4 regions of the Paenibacillus sp. EB106-06-01-XG199 genome follow, and region 4 is predicted to be linked to each of the others. Evidence: predicted binding sites of a transcription regulator. Region 4 holds the regulator's gene; each other region holds the start of a gene.

Evidence for each region. The regulator Rex, encoded in region 4, represses fermentation and respiration genes when NADH is low (regulators of the CRP and FNR family bind a similar motif). The targets are predictions, from matches to a motif close to TTGTGAAATATTTCACAA.
Region 1: a site for Rex is predicted at 2,203-2,220, ahead of AC3WT9_RS21445 (cytochrome ubiquinol oxidase subunit I). Genes of this name have one in related genera too.
Region 2: a site for Rex is predicted at 1,403-1,420, ahead of AC3WT9_RS26985 (formate/nitrite transporter family protein). Genes of this name have one in related genera too.
Region 3: a site for Rex is predicted at 1,500-1,517, ahead of qoxA (cytochrome aa3 quinol oxidase subunit II). Genes of this name have one in related genera too.

What each region holds. Positions count from the first base shown of each region.
Region 1 is NZ_JBYTDQ010000006.1:51,341-55,558, reverse strand. It holds gene cydB (cytochrome d ubiquinol oxidase subunit II) at 1-692, opposite strand, end outside; gene AC3WT9_RS21445 (cytochrome ubiquinol oxidase subunit I) at 679-2,088, opposite strand; gene AC3WT9_RS21440 (cold-shock protein) at 2,313-2,543, opposite strand; gene AC3WT9_RS21435 (cold-shock protein) at 2,745-2,945, opposite strand; gene AC3WT9_RS21430 (S1C family serine protease) at 3,334-4,218, opposite strand, start outside.
Region 2 is NZ_JBYTDQ010000009.1:26,468-30,685, forward strand. It holds gene AC3WT9_RS26980 (FAD-dependent oxidoreductase) at 1-1,316, shown strand, start outside; gene AC3WT9_RS26985 (formate/nitrite transporter family protein) at 1,520-2,347, shown strand; gene AC3WT9_RS26990 (MFS transporter) at 2,822-4,039, shown strand; gene AC3WT9_RS26995 (GNAT family N-acetyltransferase) at 4,089-4,218, shown strand, end outside.
Region 3 is NZ_JBYTDQ010000008.1:159,589-163,806, reverse strand. It holds gene AC3WT9_RS25775 (TetR/AcrR family transcriptional regulator) at 1-5, shown strand, start outside; gene AC3WT9_RS25770 (polysaccharide deacetylase family protein) at 127-1,257, opposite strand; gene qoxA (cytochrome aa3 quinol oxidase subunit II) at 1,763-2,779, shown strand; gene qoxB (cytochrome aa3 quinol oxidase subunit I) at 2,823-4,218, shown strand, end outside.
Region 4 is NZ_JBYTDQ010000003.1:30,235-34,452, reverse strand. It holds gene dinG (ATP-dependent DNA helicase DinG) at 1-1,569, shown strand, start outside; gene AC3WT9_RS10910 (redox-sensing transcriptional repressor Rex) at 1,659-2,351, shown strand; gene AC3WT9_RS10905 (amidohydrolase) at 2,338-3,639, shown strand; gene AC3WT9_RS10900 (cell wall elongation regulator TseB-like domain-containing protein) at 3,701-4,218, shown strand, end outside.

The DNA.
Region 1 (4,218 bases), on a different contig from region 4:
ACCAGCAGCATTGCACCACGTTGTTCAAATACATCTGTCATATAGTAAGTCATAATTACAAAAGCAACCAGCAGCGCAGCCAGCGGGAACAATAGCTTCTGCGCCAGCTTGCGCGCACGAACCTGCAGATCACCAACCGTACGGAGCGTAGTGAACATCAGGCCATGCACCAGGCAAAGCAGCACTACAGTAATCCCTGCGACTACGGTATACACATTCACGATGTCGAAGAATCCGGCATACATCTGCATGTCACCGTCAATCGGAAGTCCTTTAATGAAGCTCGCGAACACTACTGCCAGCAGGAACGGCGGAAGGAAGCTGCCGAAGAAGATGCAGGCGTCCCAGGTTCTTTTCCAGGCCAGTGAATCACGCTTGCCTCTGAATTCAAAGGCGACACCGCGGGCAATCAGCGCCAGCAGGGCAAAGACGAACGGAATATAGAATCCGCTGAACAGCGTTGCGTACCAGTTGGGGAAAGCAGCGAACATCGCGCCAGCGCCCGTCAGCAGCCATACCTCATTCGCATCCCAGAACGGCCCGATCGAGTTGATCAGCACCCGGCGTTCCGTATCATTCTTGGCCAGGAACTGTGTTTCCATTCCTACGCCAAAGTCGAAGCCTTCCAGGAAGAAAAATCCGATAAATAATACCGCAATCAGCACAAACCACAATTCATTAAGAGAAAGCATGCGATCCCTCCTTATTATATGGATCATGCGACTGACCGTGATCGTGATCGTTATCCATGGCATAAGGGCCTTTTTTAATAACTTTGATGAACAATCCGATCAGCACCGCTCCCAGAATAGCGTAGATCGCCGTAAAGGAGATCACCGAGAACAGCACCTGTCCAGCCGATATATTAGGAGACACACTGTCTTCTGTCGTCATTAATCCGAATACCGTCCAAGGCTGACGTCCGATCTCTGTCATGATCCAGCCTGCAGTATTAGCAATTGGCGGAAGCAGCAGCCCCCAGAACATGAACCGCATAAACCAGGTGTTCGGACGTTCCATCTTTTTGCGCCACATCAGATACATCGCATACATGCCGAGCACAATCATCAGCGTGCCTGCAACCACCATGATCCGGAAGCTCCAGAACGTCGTACGCACAGGCGGGATATAATCCCCCGGGCCGTATTTTTGTTCGTATTCAGCCTGCAGCGTATTCATCCCTTTAACTTCACCGGAGAACTTACTGTAGGACAGGAAACTCAGCATATAAGGAATCTTGATTTCCCCAGAGTTTGATTTATTGTCAGGATCGATAAAAGCACTGGCTGTCCAAGCCGCAGGGTCACCACTGTCCTCCCAAAGGGCTTCCGTAGCTGCCATCTTCATCGGCTGCGTCTCTACCAGATACTGCGCTTGGGCATGACCTGCAACGGCTACCCCCATGGAGGAGACAATGCCGACAATCGCCGCAATTTCGAACGATTTTCTAAAGAAAGGCACATCCTGCTTCTTGAGCATTTTATAGGCACTGATGCCCGTAACCAGAAATGCCCCTGTAGCGTAAGCCGCGAGCACCGTATGCGGGAATTCCACCAGCAATTGTCCGTTTGTCATCAAAGCCAGGAAATCATTCATTTCGGCCCGGCCATTATTCATCGCAAAACCAACAGGGTGCTGCATAAAGGAATTGGCTGCGAGAATCCAGAATGCCGATAACATCGTTCCCAGCGCTACCATCCAGATGGACAGTAAATGAATCTTCTTGGAGACTTTGTCCCAGCCGAAAATCCATAGGCCGATAAATGTAGACTCCAGGAAAAACGCCAGCAGCGCTTCAATGGCAAGTGGAGCCCCAAATACATCCCCGACAAAGCGGGAATAATCGGACCAGTTCATTCCGAACTGGAATTCCTGCAATATCCCTGTTACTACCCCTACTGCGAAGTTAATGAGAAATAGCTTTCCCCAAAACTGCGCCATTCTTTTGTACTCATCGTTGCCTTTTCGGACATACATCGTCTCCATGATCGCAATCAAGAGTGCAAGTCCAATAGATACCGGTACAAAGAAGTAATGAAAGATCGTCGTCGACGCAAATTGTATACGCGACAGCATAACTGTATCCATGTTTCTTCCCCTTTCTTCTCCCCATTCGTTATGTCTATTCTGTCAAAAATTTAAGGCTTAAAGTGTGATAATTATCACATTATACACCCGGATTCAGCCTAAAAAACAATAAATTTGTGACAAATATCACAATATTACGTTCAGAAAGCAAAAAAAATAAGACGGTTTTACCGTCTTGGATTTGTTCGTCGTTCTATAGAAAGCTTGACTCATAAAGGCATTGGTTAGGTAATCGAAATACCCTTCTTCAGCGATTTGAGATCGCCATTAGAATTAAGCAATTGCGGCAGCATCTTCATGCTGCGAACCATTGGGGCATGACAGAGACGGCAAGAAGGCGCATGTTCAAATGCGAAATTATCCCTCATCCATCCGTTGCATCCATCATTGGTACAGGCCCAAATTGCGGTATTTTCTTCCGGTACTTCCTCTAAAGGCTTCTTCCGGTAGTTCATTGCCGTTCCTCCCTTCCTTTATGTTACAAGTTGAGAAACAAGTAAAAAAGCATCCAATTATACTCTTTCTAAGATGCTTACAATCCTTCATTTGCAGTTGCTCTACTTCAAGATCATGTTGTGGTTTCATGATGATATAGCAGTTGATCTTATAAAAAAAGACCGTCCCAACTTGCAAAAGCGGGGACGGTGCTTCTATTATTACAGTTTTACAACGTTTTCGGCTTGTGGTCCGCGGTTGCCTTGAACAACGTTGAATTCAACGCGTTGGCCTTCGTCCAAAGTTTTGAAGCCGTCGCCAGTGATTGCGCTGAAGTGAACGAATACGTCGCTTCCGCCTTCAACTTCGATGAAACCGAATCCTTTTTCTGCGTTGAACCATTTAACTGTACCTGTTTGCATGTGTGTTACCTCCACAAATTTAAATTAATATGTTCTTTTTATCTTCAAACAAAGAAAAAATTCACACATTGAAAAAGGTTGTATTACCATTGACAGCCCTTTTCAATACGAGAATTAGGTATCAAATGTATGATTAATCTCATGTTACCACACCGGAGTTACAAAGGCAAGCCAACATCCGAATATATCCGTATTTCCCCTTATAAGGTGTTGTTCCCAATGTAAGGGCTACCAGTCTTTATAAAAAGGGCGATTTGCATCCATATTAAGTAATATACCCAGATGACTTGACTTCGAAACGGATGCCGTCCTTAATTTTATAATAAGGACGGCTGGGCCGTCTCGCTGATCTTGACTGCCACATTATTATATACGGCTGATGCCGCTTTTATTCCTTTTGTTTTTCAAGAAGTTTCACCGTCACCTGTTTTACCTCTCCGTTACGGTAATAAGTAATCTTCAGATCATCTCCGATTTTGGTGTGATCATACAGATACTTGCGCAGCGAAAGGGTCGATGTGATCGGTTCATTGTCAAACTTGGTAATCACATCATTGAACTGCAGTCCTGCATCCTTGGCCGGCCCTACTACATCCAGCACAACTACTCCGTCTTTAACGGTGGTTGGCAGATTAAGCTCCTTGCGCTGGTCTTCCGCGAGCGGCACATAAGGGTTATTCAAATCCACGGAATACACTCCCAGATAAGAGCGGGAAATCTTCCCGTTTGCCTCAAGCTCACCCGCCGTTTCCATAACATGATTGGCCGGGATGGCAAAACCAAGTCCCTCCACGCCTGTATCGGAAATCTTCATTGTATTAATACCAATCACCTTGCCGTCCAGATCGACCAGCGCGCCTCCGCTGTTGCCCTCGTTAATTGCAGCATCTGTCTGAATGACTTCCTGCTCCCAGTCATAGACACCGTCCTGGTTCAATGATACGGGAATGGTCCGTTCTGTGTAGCTGACAATCCCCGAGGTCAGGCTATCGCCGAGTCCCAGCGGATTGCCGATAGCAATGACCGTCTCCCCAAACCGCAGCTTGGAGGAATCACCAATCTGGGCGACTGTGGTAATGCCTTTGGCATCAATGGAGAGCACTGCGATATCACTTACTTTATCCGTACCCACAAGTGTTGCCTTGCGTGTCTCACCATCCACCGTAACCACTTCCAGCTTGCCGAAGCCCTCAATCACATGATTATTGGTAATAATAAAGGCCTTGTTATCGTCCTTCTTATAGATCACTCCCGAGCCAAGTGCCGACTCATC
Region 2 (4,218 bases), on a different contig from region 4:
TTAATACCGCCCAGCTTTACCCGGATGCCGAAATTACGGTGTACGAACGCAATGATAATATTTCCTTCCTGTCGTGCGGCATTGCTCTATATGTCGGCGGAGTGGTTAAAGATCCGCAAGGCCTGTTTTATTCTTCGCCTGAGAAGCTTGCTGAACTGGGTGTTAATACAAAGATGCGCCATGAAGTGATCAATGTGGATACAGCCCGCAAAACCTTAATAGCCCGTAATCTGGCTAACGGCCAGGAATTTGAAGATACGTATGACAAACTTATTATGACTACCGGCTCGTGGCCGATTGTGCCGAAGCTGGAAGGCATGGAGCTGGATGGCATCCTACTGTCGAAGAACTACAATCATTCCAACACCATTATCGAAAAAGCACAGCAGGTGGACAGAATCACCGTTGTCGGAGCCGGTTATATCGGAGTCGAGCTGGTGGAGGCTTTTCAAATGAACGGCAAGCAGGTTACGCTGATCGACGGCGAGGACCGGATCCTGAGCAAATATCTGGATGAAGAATTCACTACACCGATCCAGCAGACACTGGAGGATCACGGCATCAAGCTGGCGCTCGGGGAGAAGGTCAGCTCGTTTGCCGGAGAGAACGGTAAAGTGACCAAGGTGATCACAAGCAAAGGGGAGCATGAGACCGATCTGGTTATCCTCTGCATTGGCTTCCGTCCGAATACAGAGCTGCTGAAAGGTCAAGTGGATATGCTGCCTAACGGGGCGATTATCGTCAATGATTATATGCAGACCAGCCTCCCGGATGTCTATGCCGCCGGCGACAGCTGTGCGATTCATTATAACCCAACCGGCAAACATGCGTATATTCCGCTGGCTACGAATGCTGTACGTATGGGAACACTGGTAGCGCGCAACCTGGTGACGAACACGATCCCATACATGGGTACGCAGGGAACATCGGGGATTAAGATTTATGAGGATAACATCGCTGGAACGGGACTGACGGAAGACGCGGCCAAAGCCGAAGGCATGGATATCGAGAGCGTGCTGCTGATCGACAACTACCGTCCGGAGTTTATGCCGACCTTTGAGCAGGTTCAGTTAAAAGTAGTATTTGACCGCGCCACCCGCCGGGTTCTCGGAGCGCAGATTATGTCCAAGATGGATCTGACACAGTCGATCAATACCGTGTCTGTCTGCATCCAGAACAAAATGACGGTGGATCAGCTGGCCTTCATTGATTTCTTCTTCCAGCCGCATTACAACAAGCCATGGAACTTCCTGAACACTGCTGGCCTTCAGGCATTGCCAAAGATGTCTGCAGTCAAAGAAATTGTAACTGTATAAAACAAACCCAAGAGACCGGATCCAGCCCATGGATCTGGTCTTTTTTTGTTTCTGCATCCAATACAGTAATGGTAAATTTGACATGTCAGTGAAAACTTTCACTTAGTTTTCCTAGACGTGACTTTTATCACGTAAATGTGATTGCGATCACGCTACAATGGCATAAAGGAACAAATTTTAAGTATTAAAAGGGGATAGGAATCATGGCTTATAACAAACCGCAGCAGATCGCCGAGGTAACGGTAGAGAACGGAATCAAGAAGGCTCACAACCCGCTTGCCACCGTACTTATTCTCGGTTTTCTGGGGGGAGCGTTTATTGCGCTCGGATTTTTACTGGATATTCGTGTCATTGCCGGTGCTCCGGCGGAATGGGGCTCCATCGCAAACTTTATCGGGGCGTCGGTGTTCCCGGTAGGACTGGTCCTGGTGCTGCTGGCCGGCGGGGAACTGCTGACAGGCAATATGATGGCCGTGCCGCTGGCATTTATGGCGAAGAAGATTTCCTTCTGGGAAGTCATCAAGAACCTTGTGCTAATCACGCTCAGCAACCTGGCAGGCGCGTTGTTCGTTGCTTATTTCTTCGGCCACGTTGTCGGCCTCACCGCAGACGGAGTTTATCTCGATAAACTGGTCGATATGGCTGAACATAAGATTGACGCAACCTTCCTGCAGGCCTTTGTCTCCGGGATCGGCTGTAACTGGCTGGTAGCTCTGGCCGTGTGGCTCTCTTACGGGGCGGATAATTTTAGCGGCAAAATCCTCGGTATCTGGTTCCCGACCATGGCATTTGTGGCCATCGGATTCCAGCACGTTGTAGCCAACATGTTTCTTATCCCTGCTGCTATATTTGAGGGGCATTTTACCTGGGCACAATATTTCGGAAACTTTGCCCCGGTATGGCTGGGCAACCTTACAGGCGGAGCCATCTTCGTAGCCGCAGCCTATTATATGGCTTACCTTCGTAAAGGGCCGGCGGCTGTGCAATCCGTAGAGGGTGTATCCTCTGTCGGAGTGAAGAAACACGCTTAATCCTTACTAATTAAATGCCGTCTTAAACGGCAATAGACACTCCTTGTAACTTTTCCTCTTCCAGCCTATAACGGCTCAAGAGGAAAGGTTCTCGGGGTGTTTTTTTGTGAGGTGAAATAGGGGTGCACAACACAAAATTCGCCGTGCATACCGACTCGGGGGAACGAAATCGGGCTCACGGCGAATAATAGGGAGTGTTTCATATGCTCTATTACCCGGGCAAACGAAGAACGAATCAGTCTCGTTCAGCAAATTTCTTTACGCATGGCGGCAGCAGTTATAAAATACAAAGATCCGATTCGACAGGCTTTTTACTGCTAGGGCTGTCCATAGGTTTTGGTCAAAAATCATGGGGGATGTTGTGTTTAAGTGACGCGATAATGCGTCAGTGTGGATGCTTGCTCTTCGTCCTGTTTTGGGATGATACTGGATGAAATTAATGACACATATATTACAGGGGTTGAAAGACAAGTCATGAGGTTTCTACAAGCTTATCCAAAGGAAGTCAAAGTTTTTCTGATTGCCAGTCTTATTAATGCAACGGGTAGCGCGCTGATGTGGCCGCTTGTCACGATGTATGTATTTGATGAACTGGGCCGCAGTATGACAGATGCCGCACTCGTTATTGTTATTCAATCCCTCGGAGGCATATTCGGACAACTGCTGGGTGGATCACTCTATCATAAAGTTGGTGTCAAACGCCTGATTGTCGGTGCGCTGGCCATGAATGCCCTAGCCTTGTTTACCTTGCCGGCGGCAAGCGTGAACTGGAATATGTTCATGCTGGTGATGGGGCTGGTGGGTCTGTTCAATTCGTTGTCATTGCCGGCCATTCAGGCCTTTATAGGTTTCCGCTTCGCAGAACAGCGCGGAGAGCTTTTTAATGTAATTTATGTCGCCAATAATATTGGGGTAGCGCTGGGCACGATGCTGGCCGGTTTTCTGGCCGATATTTCCTATCTGTTGAGCTTTGTGCTTAATGGGCTGACCTCAGCCGTGTTTGCCGCATTTTTCTTTGTGTATTTGCGGAAGGTTGGCACAGAGCCGGCCCATGCCGAGCCGCATAGGAGAAACGGCCCCGGAGAGCTGTCGAACTGGAAGCTTATAGGCCACACCCGAATCTATCTGTATATGGCCTTAGGTTCGTTGTTTTTATTGATCGGTAACTCAATCTGGAATACGGGAGTTTCTCCGTTTATTATTTCGGAAGGCTGGGCTAAGAGCACCTACAGCCTTCTTTGGACGCTCAACGGGATTCTGATCTTTGCCGCACAGCCGCTGGTAAGCTTGATCAAACGCTGGTTCGCAGAGACCTCGACGGCGCAGATGACGGCAAGCGCTGTTTTTTACCTGAGTGGATATGCAGTGATCTTGTTAACCCCAAGCTATCCCGGCCTGGTGCTGGCGATGCTGCTGACCACGCTGGGGGAGATGCTTATTTCTCCGGCAATGCCTTCATTTATTTCCGATCATGCGGACCGCAGTGCGCCCTTCTATCTCGGGCTTAGCGGTGGGATCGGTGCGGTCGGCAGAGTTCTCGGCCCCTATATGATGGGCAGCCTGTATGACCGGGGAGGCCTTGCGCCGACAGGCTGGCTGGCTTGCGGAATGGCGTTGCTGGCGGTGGGGTTCTTCGCGGTCCATGCCTTCATCAACCGTTCTGGCCGTGCACTGGAACAAAATGGGGTATAATGGTCTGTAGAAGAATCATTTAAAGGTAAGTCAAGGAGTGCAAAGAGCTATGCAACAAATTATTAGAGGCTCGCTCACGATTCGTCCCTCGGAGTTCAAGGATACCCGTGAGCTGATTATTCTCGATAACATGATTTGGACGGAGGAGACCACACCGGGTCCATTAATGTGGTGTTCCC
Region 3 (4,218 bases), on a different contig from region 4:
AATGACGGGGCTATGCTGTCGGTACGGACAACCAACTCGCAGCACAAAAAAAGCGGCTTAAGCAGAAAACAATCTGCTTAAGCCGCTTATTACACTCTTTCTACCTCTTGCCGTAAACGCGGACGATCAGCGCTTATCCTTCCAGAAATTCAGCGGCTCCATATCCTTCGTAATAATCTCAAAGGTATAGCCTTCCTTCTTCAGTGTTTCGAGTACGTCCGGCAGCACTTTCAGTGTAGCTTTCTGATCATGCATCAGGATAACAGGATTGCTGTTGGACTTTTGCAGTTTATGGACCTGTTCCATAACCGTATTATAGATCCTGGCGCTGTTCTCCTTGTATCTCCAGTCGTTTGAGTCCACATTCCAATCCCATAGATGGAACCCTTGGCTAAGCACTCTGTCCCTGTAGGATTTGGTGAAATAAGGTTTGCTTCCGTATGGCGGACGGATCAGCGTTGTGCTGGAGCCGGTGATCTTCTTCAGCACCGCATTATCAGCTGACATTTCGGCAAGTGCTGCACCCGGAGAAGCATAAAACTTCTCTTTGCGGTGAGTCATACCGTGGAGTGCGAGTCCGTGGCTTTCCTCTTCAATTCGTTTTACTGCCGATGGATACCGGTTCATATTGGGTCCAAGCATAAAAAAGGTCGCCTTTACCTCATTTTTACCCAGAATATCCAGCAGTTGCGAAGTCGTTGCCGATGGTCCGTCGTCAAAGGTAAGATACACTATCCTTCCTTGCTTGCCCGGGGTTGTCTCCGGAGCCGGCTTTGCGCTGACAATCGGCTTTAATTCGCTCTTGAATTGGCTTACGAACGCGACATCATCCAAAGCTGCCGATGTATCCCGCACTCTTAGTAAATATTTATCCGGCTCAAAGGTTATCATATACCCAAGATAAGTACTTATCCGCAACGGAACCATCAGCGATCCATTCTGCACAAAGCTACTTATTTGAACAATAGTATCATTCTGGAGTTTGGCACCTCCGTCATCTTTGAGCAGTAAAAGGGATTTGCCGCCTCCGGCGATCTGAACCCCGTCCTGAAGCATGGAAATGTTCCACTTCAGCTTCTGCGCCAAAGCGCGTACTGGAACATAATAGTTACCTTTTACAGAAACAGCTTCTATTTCCGTCAGTGTGTCGTTCACACCAAGACGTAATGAGGGATTCGTTCCGGCTGCGATTGCCGTATTCTGTAGAATACCAAAACATAAGAATAAAGACATGAATAACAGCATTGTTTTTTTCATTCGCACAAGCAGTAATCTCCTATCTATGTATATTTATCTATACTTTATCACACATAGATAGATTTGAATTTGAGAGATTGTAACCGCCCAAAGAATATCTTGTTACTTTTTCACAGTGACAAAAGACATATTCTTAATATTTATCAAAAAATCGCAACAATCGTCGAAACCTGTCGCGGCCGCAAAAAGCGGTTAAAATCAGAGTTTATTACACAAATTAATTGTGACGAAATTAGTAACATTTGTGAAAAAGTGAACAAAATTTGAACAACCTTAAAATTACCTTAAACCGCACCACTACAGTGATCTTTGTCATACCTTACGACATTTGTAACAATTCGATCACACATATTTAACTTGTTCGCCATTATTAAGGTCTTATGTGGCTTTATTGTTAAAATATGTATTTTGCATTATGGGTAAGTAGTTCTTACTATAGATACAGGTTAATCTTTATTGGCTAATGAACGGCAATGAAAAGAAGTTTTGAAGGAAGGAGTTCTATATGAAAAAAAAGGGTCCGTTATACGCTTTGTTCCTCAGCCTAATCCTTCTTCTGCCGGGATGCAGTTCGCTCACCGTTCTGAATCCGAAGGGTCCGGCCGCACGCACTTTATCTGACACCATCATCCTGTCCATTCTGGTGATGATCGGGGTCCTGGCAGTTGTCTACATCTTATATATATTCGTACTGGTGAAATACCGGGCGAAAAAAAGCAACGAAGGTTACATTCCAGAACATGAGGAGGGCAACAAGGTTCTCGAAGCCATCTGGATTATTATCCCGATTATCATCGTAACCTTTTTGTCAGTGGTGACTGTAAAATCAACCCATGCGGTTGAAAATGTTGCAGAGGAATACAAGGACCAGAAACCATTGGTTATTTACGCCTCTTCTTCCAACTGGAAATGGCATTTCAGCTATCCTGAGGAGGGAATTGAAACCGTAAACTACGTCAATTTCCCGATTCACCGTGCAGTAGAGTTCAGACTGTACTCTTTCGGTACCATCACCAGCTTCTGGATTCCACAGCTTGCCGGACAGAAGTATGCGATGAGCGACATGCTTACAGAACTTAATCTCTCCGCTGACACTGCAGGTTCATTTATCGGCAAGAACTCGAACTTCAGCGGTAAAGGCTTCGCCCACATGGAATTCGAGGCGCTTGTGATGAGCGACAAAGAATATGCCGAATGGGTCAAAGAGGTTAAGGATACCGCGCCTAAGCTTTTAGAGGATGAATTCAAAGGCCTGCTGGCTGCCGAACATCTTGGACGCAAAACCTATTCCTCCACCCACTTGGAGTTCAGCCCGCCGCCGGGAGACCATAGCGAGCATATGAGCGGGGATGGTACGGAAATGGATATGGATAACGGAAATATGGATCATCAGGATAACAAGGACATCCACCCTTCCCCTGAACCGTCCAGCCAGACCGAATTTGACAGCGAGCCCAACCCAGAGGTGAATGAGCCGCTTCCAAGCTCACCTGTAGAAGAACACACACACGAGGGCCACTAACTCGTTCACAGTTTAATGTAACAACCTGAAAGGAGCTACCCTAATGGATTTAGACAAATTTAAGGTTCACGGCGAACCCCTGATATACGGAGCAATGATCAGTATCGCTCTTGCGACCATCGGGATTCTCGTTGGGCTTACCTATTTCAAGAAATGGGGATACCTCTGGCGCGAATGGCTTACAACTGTAGACCATAAGAAGATCGGGGTTATGTATATCCTGGCCGCACTGCTTATGCTGTTCCGCGGTGGCGTTGACGCCATGATGATGCGTCTGCAAACGGCAGCGCCGGAAATGAAATTCCTCGATGCCCAGCACTATAACGAGGTCTTTACCACCCATGGTCTGATCATGATTCTGTTCATGGCCATGCCGTTTATCATCGGTTTAATGAACGTAATTATCCCACTGCAGATCGGCGCGCGAGATGTGGCCTTCCCGCGGCTGAACGCGGTCAGCTTCTGGCTCTTCTTCATGGGAGCTATGCTGCTTAACATTTCGTTCGTAATCGGCGGCTCGCCGGATGCCGGATGGTCGGCTTACTTCCCGCTGGCGAGTCTGGAATTCAGCCCTACGGTCGGTAATAACTATTACTCTCTGGCGCTGCAGATTTCCGGTATCGGGACACTGATCACAGGCGTTAACTTCATCGTGACGATTCTTAAAATGCGTGCACCAGGCATGACACTGATGAAGATGCCAATGTTCACCTGGTCCGTACTGATTACAAACATTATTATCGTATTTGCCTTCCCTGTGCTGACTGTGGCACTTGCCCTGATGATGTTCGACCGGCTGTTTGGTTCTCAATTCTTCACGATGGCCAACGGCGGGATGGATATGCTCTGGGCCAACCTGTTCTGGGTGTGGGGACATCCGGAGGTATATATCGTTATTTTGCCGGCATTCGGTATTTACAGCGAAATTATTGCCACCTTCTCCAAAAAGAATCTGTACGGCTACACTTCCATGGTTGTCAGTATGCTGCTCATCTCCCTGCTGTCCTTCCTGGTATGGGCTCACCATTTCTATACCATGGGCCAAGGGGTTATGGTCAACAGCTTCTTCTCCATAACTACTATGGCGATAGCTGTGCCTACCGGGGTTAAAATATTCAACTGGCTGTTCACCCTCCGAAAAGGGCGAATAACCTTTACGACCCCGATGCTGTACACATTGGCTTTTATCCCGATCTTCACTATCGGCGGGGTTACCGGCGTTATGCTGGCGATGGCCAGTGCCGATTACCAGTATCATAATACGATGTTCCTGGTTGCGCATTTCCACTACGTGCTGATTCCGGGCGCCGTGTTCGCCGTTATCGCCGGGTTCCATTACTGGTTCCCTAAAGTATTCGGCTTCCGCCTGAATGAACGTCTGGGCAAGCATGCCTTCTGGTGGATTATTATATCCTTCAATGTCACCTTCTTCCCACTGT
Region 4 (4,218 bases):
GCCAAACATGAAGCAGGGATTGCCGATGTGGTCATTACCAATCACTCCAAGCTGTTCGCAGACGTCAAAGCCGGGCACCAGCTGCTTCCGGCTTATGAGCATCTTGTCATTGACGAGGCCCATCATTTGGAGGATGTGGCGGGCAAGCATCTGGGCATGCAAATGAAGTATTTCACGGTAGCTCACACGCTTACAAGGCTGTATAAAGACAGCCGCAGCGGCCAGCTGCCGGCACTGCGTCAGACTCTGCAGTCCTCGGGCAGTGAGCAGGCTTCGGAGTGGAGCGGCGTAATTGATAAAATCTATCCCGACCTGCTTACCGTGAAGGAAACTTGGGATACACTGAGCGACAAGCTGTTCGGCCTATTGCCCGAACGCAGCGATGCAGCGGCAGGTGAAGCCGGCCAGCTGGTCACACGCCTGCTTCCCGGCAGCAAGCCCAAAGATTGGGAAGAGCTGGCGGCGCTGGAGAATACGCTGCACTTAGCCCTGAGCGACATCATCCGCAGGGGTGACAAAATGCTCAGCGAGATGCGCGATACGGAGAGTCAATCGTCTTCGGACAGCCTGGTGACCGATATCGGAGGCTTATTCAAGGATTTGGCATCCATCCGGGAACAAATCCGCTTCTTTATGGGTCTCAGTGACGATAATATCGTGTACTGGATGGAAGGGAGCGGCAACTACCGGGGCAAGTCGCTTCAGCTCTACGCCGTGCCTGTCGATGTAAGCAGCCAGCTCAAGGATCTGTTCTTCGACAAGAAGAAGAGCATAGTGCTGACCTCGGCCACGTTATCGGTCGACAAGTCCTTTCAGTTCATGATTGACAACCTTGGTCTTTCTGAAGCCTCAGAGCAAGGGCGTCTCATGACAGCGCTGCTGCCTTCACCGTTCAAGTACCGTGAACAGGCGCTGCTTGTCATCCCGCGCGATTTCCCCAGTGTTAAGGGCAGCGTAGGCGATGCGCGTTTTGTAGACAAGCTGGTGCATTCGCTGGCTGAAGCGGCGGCGGCGACCAAGGGGCGGATGCTGGTGCTGTTCACCTCCTACAAAATGCTGCGCCAGGTTTATGATCCGCTGAAAGAGGCCTTGGCTTCCCAGGACATTACGGTTTTGGGCCAGGGTGTGGAGGGAGGCAGCCGCAGCAAGCTGATCCGGCGTTTTCAGGACAGCTCTGCATCGGTATTGCTTGGAACAAGCAGTTTCTGGGAAGGAGTCGACATCCCTGGCGAGGCGCTGACCTGTCTTGCGATTGTAAGGCTGCCGTTTCAGCCGCCGAATCATCCGCTTGCTGAGGCAAAGGCAGAGCTTCTGCAGGCCCAGAAGAAGAATCCTTTTATGAAAATGTCTGTTCCACAAGCAGTTATCCGGTTCAAGCAGGGTTTTGGACGATTGGTTCGTACAGCGCAAGACCGGGGAATTGTTATTGTATATGATACCAGGGTCATCGAAGCTTATTACGGGAAGTACTTCCTGTATTCACTCCCTGGTCCGAAGATGGAGCACATGCTTACCGATCAGATGGTTCCGCGGATTGCGGAATGGCTTGACGAGGGCGGCGTTTCCTAATCTGTCATTGTATATAAATTTTTTTTATCTCTTTGTGCCATAGGCTGTGTCCCGTTCGTGGAGCGGGCACTGCACGTGGTTATCATACGATATCGCGTCAGTGCAATTCTAAATTAGGAGGAGAAAACATGAAATCGGATAAAATATCGGAGGCCGTCGTTCGCAGACTCCCAGTGTACCTGCGTTTCCTGAACGATCTCCAAAAGCGTGAAATCTCAACCGTTTCTTCTCAGGAACTCGGGCAGAAGCTGGACCTTAATCCGGCGCAGATTCGTAAGGATCTGGCCTATTTTGGTGATTTCGGCAGAAAAGGCATTGGATATGACGTGTCTTATCTCATCGAAAAGATCCGTCATATTCTGAAGCTGGATCAACAAATCAATGTGGCCCTGGTAGGTGCCGGTAACCTCGGTCATGCCTTGTCCAATTACAATGCTTATCTGAAGGATACTATGAAAATCACCGCTGTATTTGATTCTTACGCTCCCAAGATTGGACAAAAGATCAACTCTCTTACGGTTCAGCCAATGGAGGAGCTGAGTCAGACCATCCGTGATCAGGGAATCCGGATCGGGATCATCACTGTACCGGACAGCGAGGCACAGAATGTGGCTGATATTCTGGTAGAATCGGGCATCGAGGCGATCCTGAATTTTGCACCGGTCATTCTGAAGACACCTGCAACCATCCGGATTCATGCTGCCGACTTTACGACTGATCTGCAAAGTCTGGCGTATTATTTACATGATGGAAAGGAAGGAATTACAGATGAGCAGCAATAAGATGATAATTGCAAACGGACGTTTTCTGGTTCCCGGAAGCGAGAAGCCGGTCCTGAGCGGTTATATGACTATAGAAAATGATTTGATCACATACATAGGGGAAGAGAAACCCGTTTTTGAACAAGGCACAGTGACGCTCGACGGCAGCCGCCTGCTGTTCATGCCGGGTCTGGTCAATACCCATGGCCATGCTGCGATGTCGCTGCTGCGCGGCTACGGGGATGATATGGTCCTTCAAGCCTGGCTGCAGGAGAAAATGTGGCCGATGGAGGAGAAGTTTACGGGAGATGATGTCTACTGGGGCACTTCCTTATCCGTTCTGGAGATGCTGAAAGGCGGCACAACCACCTTTTTGGATATGTATGATCATATGGACCGGGTGGCCGAGGTGGTCGAACATTCCGGCATCCGTGCGGTGCTGATGCGCGGTGTTATTGGTCTATGTCCTGAAGAGGTGCAGAACCAGAAGCTTGCGGAAGCTGTTGCGTTCGCCCGCAACTGGCACGGCAAGGCTGACGGCAAAATTACAACCATGATTTCACCGCATGCCCCGTATACTTGTCCTCCGGACTTTTTCATGCGGTTTGTGCAGGCAGCACATGATCTGGACCTGCCGATGCATACGCATATGTCGGAAACGCTGCGTGAAGTGGAGCAGAATGCCGCTGATTACGGCCTGCGTCCTGTAGCGCACCTGGAGAAGCTGGGAATGTTCACCCGCCCGTCCTTAATCGCCCATGGTGTCCATCTGAACGATGAGGAGATCGAAATCCTCGCCCGCCACAAGGTGGGGGTGTCCCATAACCCGGGCAGCAACCTGAAGCTGGCCAGCGGGGTTGCGCGGGTGCCTGAGCTGCTGAGAGCCGGAGTCAAAGTTTCGCTGGGTACGGACGGGGCGGCAAGCAACAATAATCTCGATATGTTCGAGGAAATGCGGCTTGCAGCACTGATCCATAAGGGCGTCAGCGGGGATCCTACCGCAGTTCCCGCACCGGAAGCGCTGCTGATGGCCACGCAGTACGGGGCGGAATCAATCTTCCTGAACCAGGTGGGCCGCCTTGCAGCAGGGATGAAGGCTGATTTTATTGCGATTGATATCGACCAGCCCCATTTACTGCCGCATAGCGACTTGCTCTCCCACGCCGTGTATTCGGCCAGCGCCAAGGATGTCGAGCATGTCTGGGTGAACGGCAAGCAGATTGTGAAGCATGGTCAGTGCCTGACACTGGACGAGGAAGAAATCCGCCGGAAGGCGCAAGAAACTTTTGAAGGGCTGCTGAAGCGTTAATTCGACTGCCGCCGTAGTTGACATTATAACGTTTCATATATTAAGGAAAGGAAGCTGCATTTTGAGGAAAAGGAAAAAATGGCTTCTGCTGGGGATCGCTCTGTTTCTGCTCATTTTGTTCGGTCTAAGCCAATTTTATGCCTATATCATGAAGGACCAATGGAATGAACGCAGCGCGGCCAAAGAAGTTGCCAAGACCCGGGCGGGACTTACTGAGATATCCAAGGCGCAGAAATCGGTATGGGACGAAAATTCAGTGTACTGGGTGCTGACAGGGAAAAATAAAGCCGGTACGGATCTGATGGTGTGGGTACGTTTCACCGTAGACGGTAAGCCGGCCGGCGGTGATAACGGAGTTTATGCGGAAGAGCTGGCCAAAGGAACCTCGGAGAAGCAAATCCGCTCCATTATAGCCTCCCAGCTACCCGGCGTCGATATTAAACGGCTGCTTCCGGGAGTATATAATGGAGAGTACGCCTGGCAGCTTTTTTACAAGCAGGAGGGACGTTATTATTACAAGTTCTTTCGTTTTGCGGATGGTACAGCAATCGGGGATGGATATACTTTGCCGAGCAAGTA